DNA from 2 places in the Gottfriedia sp. NPDC057991 genome. Region 2 is predicted to be linked to the other one. Evidence: predicted binding sites of a transcription regulator. Region 2 holds the regulator's gene; the other holds the start of a gene.
What was found. The regulator NrdR, encoded in region 2, represses ribonucleotide reductase genes. The targets are predictions, from matches to a motif close to AACACNATATATNGTGTT.

Region 1 (3,431 bases), on a different contig from region 2:
TATGAAAATGACAAAATCAAAAAAAGAAAAGGAACGATTTTGGAATGAAAGAAAGTCGAACCATCAGCCACATGATAAAGTAAAATCGTTTAAAGAATTGGACAAAGAAACAAAATAGCCATCTCCTTTACTAAAGTGTGATTAGTACCAAATTTTTTTGTGAATATCACTTATCACATTTTCAATTGTTATCATAAAAAAAAGTCCCGTGATATACACGGGACCTGAGACTGATTTGGTAAAGAATTCTAATAAATTATAATAGAATCGAAATCTATGTAGTTCGAACCTTTTTAAATATGAATATAAGCTGATCATACTATTTTTAAACTATTCAGCTGTTTTTAGTATTTTATAATTTTTATGGTTTACGACTGTTAGCGGTTCCATTTCTAAATCTCTGAAGTTTTCCATTATGGATATGTCAACAATGACAGAATTTTTATTTACTTTTTGTACTCTACCTTTCAATCCCTGTTTAAACTCAATGATATTTCCTGCTTCTGCAATTTTCATGAGCATATCTCCTAACAAAGTTTTGATTTGACACCTTCTATAATGCATGAAAACGGTTTAAAGGTAAAGAGAAAATTTAAATTTTTATACAATTATGTCTTTTTTCATAGAAATTATGTTTAAAAACCTTTTGAAGGGCAAAAATGGTTGTAGCACTTTCAGGAGGTTAGTTTGTTGAAAGAATGGTTTGAAGAGTTTGAAGTAGAAATTTCAAATGAAATTAAAAATTTGGTTAGTAGTAATACGCTTATAGGTGATCCGATTTTATATTTTGAAAAAATTATTTTAGTACCATTTTTTGAAATGATTTTAGCGCTAGGCGAAGCTCATTCATCATACGAGTTTGCGAGTATTGGAACAGGAGTAGAAGTAATTCCTAAAGCATTCTTAGTTTTAAAAGATGGAAAAAGTGAAGTAGTTTTAGTAAATAATAAAAATATGAATTTAGCTGTTACTGAAAAAATTCTTGATGTAACTATTTAGTTTCCATTAAGTACATTCTTTGTTAATGTTAGGTTTGAAGTTTATTTCTTGTGGCAATCAAAATAATAAAGGGTGATTATATGGAACAAAATGAATTTATCAATTTGATTGATCAGCTTGTAAAAGGTGAGATATCAGAAATTAACGTTACAAAAGATGATTTTTTAGCATTTAGACAAATAATCGTTAATCGAGAGGACTTTAAGCACTTTCGTGGGATTGCACAGCATGGAGGCCATGCAATTTATACTTACTTGGAAGAAGCTAGAAGTTAACAATTTTTGTTAAAATCTAAAGACAGAATAATATTATTTTAATCGTGTACTCATTAAAAGTTTGCGAAAAAAAAAAGTTTTTTTTGCTTTTTTTCTTATTTCGCAAGGTGTTAATGAGTACTTTTTTTGTGAAAATGTTATGACCTCATTTGACAAAAAAATCGTTTTACACTTTATTGCACTCTTCTCCATAATTTGTTAAATTTCATATATTGTTTTATTTCGAGACATATTGTCGAAATGTTTATTTTTTAAATTCAGCACCTATATGTTGTGTTTGTTCTAAAAAGGTAATACAATATGTAGGTATATAATATAAGTATTTTCAATATTCTTACATATTAACGAGGGTGATAATATGGTGATAGTTTACAGTTCAATGACTGGCAATGTTAAGCGATTTGTCAATAAAGTTAGAATGCCGTCAATCCAAATAAAAGATGGACTAACAATCGAAGAACCGTATATTCTCATAACTTATACTGCAGGATTTGGTAGCGTACCTGAAAACGTAAGTACTTTTTTGGAGAGTAATTCGAAGTATTTAAAAGCAGTCAGTGCAAGTGGTAATAAAAACTGGGGAGATTCTTTTGCAGCAAGTGCAGATAAAATAGCATCAGACTATCAAGTTCCAGTGTTATCAAAGTTTGAACTGTCAGGGACAAGTCGAGATGTACAATATTTTATTGAGGGAGTGGAAAAGCTTGAGACATATTGAGCTGAATAATGAATTGACGATTAAAAAAGATGGTTTTTTTGATCTCGCAAAAGATAAAGAAGCGCTTCTTTGTTTCTTGAAAGAAGTTGAAGATAAACAGATTCAGTTTTCTTCTTTAAAAGAACGCTTAAACTATATGATTCAAGAAAACTACTATTATAATGTTGAGATGGATTACTCCTTTGATGAAATAGAAAAATTATATGAGTTAGTATACAATGCAGGATTCACTTTTCAATCATATATGGCCGCATCAAAATTCTTTAAAGATTACGCATTAAAAACAAATGATGGAAAGCATTATTTAGAAGGATATGAAGATCGAATTGCGATCGTTGCATTATATTTAGGAAGAGGCAATATTGAAAAAGCATTGAAATTAGCAAAAATGATGATTCAACAAAACTATCAGCCAGCTACTCCAACCTTCTTAAATGCTGGAAGAAGTAGAAGAGGCGAATTGGTGTCATGTTTCTTGCTAGAAATGGACGATAGTTTAAATTCAATCGGATTTCAAATTAATACGGCAATGCAACTGTCAAAAATCGGTGGTGGTGTTGCACTAAATCTATCAAAACTTAGAGCACGTGGAGAGCAAATTAAGGAAATTGATAACGCTGCAAGTGGTGTTGTTCCTGTTATGAAGCTATTAGAAGATTCATTTTCATATGCTAACCAGCTAGGACAACGTAAAGGTGCTGGTGCAACCTATTTAAATATTTTCCACTGGGACGTAGTTGAATTTCTTGATACAAAAAAAATCAATGCCGATGAGAAAAGTAGAATTCAATCACTATCGATCGGATTAATTGTTCCAAATAAATTCTTTGAACTAGCAGAAAAAAATGAACCATTCTATGTATTTGCACCATATACAGTGTATAAAGAATATGGCATTCATTTAGATGATTTTGATATAGATGAAAGATATGAAGAGTTAGTAAATAATGAGCGTGTTAAAAAGAAAAAACTAGACTTAAATGCTCGAGATCTTTTAGTAAAAATTGCTGCGATTCAGTTAGAATCTGGTTATCCATATTTGATGTATAAAAGTAATGCTAATCAGCAGCATGCATTGAAGGATATTGGCGAAATAAAAATGTCTAATTTGTGTTAATTGCTAGCACCTTCTAGAAGAAATTCTAGTCGAAAACTCTGTTAAACGGGAGAAGCCTTATAATAGGTAATCTACCGTGCTAAATCTTATCTTAATTCGTTAATCTAAACTATTTATAGTAAGTGTCTTATAGGTATTAAGTGTTAATTCATTAATCAAAATGTAGCACAATATTTAGGAATGTCTGAAGAAAACAAATCCGGAGACAATAACGCAATAAATTTCCTACCTATAAGAGACTTTCTGAAAGATTAAGATAAGTAAAAGCCTAACGACTATCGAAAGCATAGCTGGATGAAAAACTCCAGTGAAGAAGCGAGTA
Region 2 (3,431 bases):
ACATTTGCGACTCCAGGTAGAAGCTTTTGATCAATCATAATCTCTTCGATAATTTTTAAATCAGCTTCACTTGGTTCAGCTCCACCCGATATCTCCTTAAGGTATTGACGAGGAGAAATTGTTTCGAAGCAATGAATTAATTTTTCTTCTTGAGTTGATGGCTGCTCATTAACCATTTGTCTATGCTGAATAGGTTGAACCTTTTCAACAATCATAGGCAGAGCTTCATGATGTTGGAATTGATACCAGTCTCTTGCTTCAATGCGAAGAGTTTCAATATTGATTTTATTATCTTCATTTAATGAGCGCATTACAATCGTTTTCATTTGAATTGGATTTATTCCATATAAAAATGCAAGTTTTAAAATTGTTTCTTTTACCTCTGTAGTAAATGCTCTTTTTGGAACAAACGAATCCGAAAGTCCATCTAAAAATAAAGCATAGTCAAACTCTTCCATTTTGACAGATATTTTAATTGGCTGATTGTCTTGTAAAATTCTATTATCAATTGACGTAGATAGATCGTTACTTTGCTGAATTTCATTTAATTGTTCAACTGTAATAGCTTGGAATACCGAATCAAATGAACGTGAAATCTCACGAAACCCTTCTTTCGAAAATGCTTGTCTACTAAAAAAGGTTTTAGTTCGTTGATATTGTGTTTTTCCAATTGTTTTAAACAGAAAGATATTTAGGATAGGGTCTTCGAAAAAAGAATGAGGATCTAGCGGAGATTGAAGCTCATATAGAAGCTTTTTTGTACCATTTTCAAATCCTTCATAAACTTTAAGTAAGCCGATTCCTTCAAGGATTAATCTTTGTTCATAAATTGATTTTAAATTACTTTTCATGCCAAGCATTAAAGAATGATGTGTTAGCGTATTAGGATTAAGGTCCGTTTGCTCACATTCACTCCAAAGTGTCATATATAAACTTAAAGCTGGACTACCAATTATTGGTTGATACAACATCGTTAATACTTGCCTATGAAAATTATGTAAATACCCAGCTGCCATTACAGTATAAGGATCCGCCGGTAGAACATCCATCCAATGTTGCTTATCAATAGACATTCAAACATTCCTTTCTTGTATCAAAAGAGCGAAGTATTATTCGTCTTTACCTCGCTCTTTGTTAATTAAATCTTTTAATTCATCAATGAATACATTAATATCTTTAAATTGACGATAAACTGACGCAAATCGTACGTATGCAACTTCATCAACTTTAGATAAATGCTCCATCACCATTTCACCTAGAACTTCACTCGGAACTTCTGATGTGCCACTATTTTTTAGTTCTTTTTCAATGCTATGAATAATGTCTTCTAGCTGAGATAAAGAGACAGGGCGTTTTTCACACGCTTTAATCAGTCCCCTTAACATCTTATCTTTACTAAATTCTTCACGAGCTCCCTCTTTTTTTACAACTAAAATAGGATTATCTTCAACTCGTTCAAAAGTTGTAAAACGATGCTGACATTCTTCACATTCACGTCTTCTTCTAATTGAGCGACCTTCATCAACTGGTCTACTATCAAGTACTCTTGTCCCATTAAAGTTACACGTTGGACATCTCATCGTTATAGTTCAACTCCAAACACTTAATTGTTTAAACGTATTATTATAACTCTATACTATAACAAATTCAAAATAAACTAAAGTTTATTTCATAAAAGTCATAAAGCCTATTTTTCGTCTTGAAGATCGAAATATCATTATTTCAATTTAATGCAAATATTTTTTACTATGTAAAGCTAGTTCATTCTCCAAAAAGAGTATTGAAAACTAGAATGTTTAAATCATCTGATTCCGCACCATATTTAACCTCAATGAGGCATTATGCCATACCTTTTAAATCAATTAAAAAACAAAAAAGAGAGATGAAAAATCACCTCTCTCAATTCTCTTTAGTTACCATTTACAACTTTTACATTATCAACTTGAATGGGACCCATTCCTCTTGGTAGCTCAACGTTTTCGCGAGTATCAGCTTCTAAAGCTTCAGCGATAAAGTTTGCAGCTACATTCGGATCAATTCTATCACCGCAAGTGTAAACATCAATACTTGCATAACCATGCTCAGGAAAGCTGTGAATAGTTAAGTGTGATTCTGAAATGATTACGACACCACTAACGCCATGAGGAGCGAACTTGTGAAAAGCAACTTCACGAACTTCTGCACCAGAGCGTAACGCAGCATCAACAAAAGTTTCCTCAATAAATTTCATATCATTTAATTTTTCTGTATTACAACCCCATAATTCTGAAATGACGTGACGACCCATAGTATCCATATTCATTTCCCCCTTAAAATAATTTGTCATGACCTCTATTGCGAAAGTATGATCAACTACCACGGGGGAAAGTTAGTCCAAAGAGGTCCTAACCCTTTAAGTAATTAGTTATACTTTTAGAAGTTCACGAAAGTTAGTATACTTTTTTTAAATTTGAATTGCAAGATAAATTTTATTTTTTTGTTATTTACTAAATTAATTGTGATGAAAATGCGTCAGGCAGATCTGAAAACGCGGGATTGACAAGAAAAGCAGGTTACACAGAAGCCATGCCTTTTAGGGGGATGTTTAACTTTTTCTGGTCTTAAAATTTTTTTCTAACCTTAGTTCAACAATCTTCTTTCATAGATATTAAGTCATACTTCACCCTTTTATGTAGTCATAATTTCACATTATTACTTAATATGTCATACAACTTCAAAAAGACTAACCAGATTAACTGGTTAGCCTTTTGTATTCGTTTACATTTTTTTATAAGTAGAATATTTATTGATTAAACAGTTTCAAGCTTTTTTATTTTAGATGCAACGATTGACACTAAGTCAACTACGCGTCTTGAGTAGCCCCACTCATTATCATACCAAGCTAATACTTTAACTTTTGTACCATCGATTACCATTGTAGAAAGAGCATCGATAATTGCAGAGTGTGTATTTGTATTAAAATCGATTGATACTAATGGCTCGTTACAATATTCGATAATTCCGTGCATTGAACCTTTAGAAGCTGTTTCAAACACTTCATTAATTTCTTCAACAGTTACTTCTCTCTTTAAGTCTACAACTAAGTCAACAAGTGATACGTTTGGAGTAGGAACACGTAAAGCCATACCATGTAACTTGCCATTTAAATGTGGAAGTACTTTAGATAATGCTTTTGCTGCACCTGTAGTTGTTGGAATAATTGATTGACTGCAAGCACGTGCACGACGTAAATCTTTATGTGGATTATCAATATTTTTTTGATCATTTGTAAATGAGTGAACAGTTGTCATTAATCCATTAACAATTCCAAATTGCTCATCTAATACTTTTACAACTGGCGCTAAACAGTTAGTTGTACAAGATGCGTTTGAAATAATGTGATGATTTTCTAGGTCTAATTTATCATCATTCACTCCAATTACTACTGTGAT

Region 1: the regulator NrdR is predicted to act here: its motif matches at 1,535-1,552, upstream of nrdI (class Ib ribonucleoside-diphosphate reductase assembly flavoprotein NrdI).

The regions. Positions count from the first base shown of each region.
Region 1 covers NZ_JBHVQN010000002.1:523,943-527,373, forward strand. The annotation lists gene ACFVR2_RS09940 (DUF6254 family protein) at 8-118, shown strand; gene ACFVR2_RS09945 (YkvS family protein) at 331-516, opposite strand; gene ACFVR2_RS09950 (spore germination protein GerW family protein) at 691-999, shown strand; gene ACFVR2_RS09955 (hypothetical protein) at 1,080-1,274, shown strand; gene nrdI (class Ib ribonucleoside-diphosphate reductase assembly flavoprotein NrdI) at 1,633-1,992, shown strand; partial or broken gene ACFVR2_RS09965 (ribonucleotide reductase N-terminal alpha domain-containing protein) at 1,979-3,106, shown strand.
Region 2 covers NZ_JBHVQN010000007.1:20,429-23,859, forward strand. The annotation lists gene ACFVR2_RS20895 (replication initiation and membrane attachment family protein) at 1-1,073, opposite strand, end outside; gene nrdR (transcriptional regulator NrdR) at 1,110-1,580, opposite strand; gene speD (adenosylmethionine decarboxylase) at 1,910-2,296, opposite strand; gene ACFVR2_RS20910 (glyceraldehyde-3-phosphate dehydrogenase) at 2,790-3,431, opposite strand, start outside.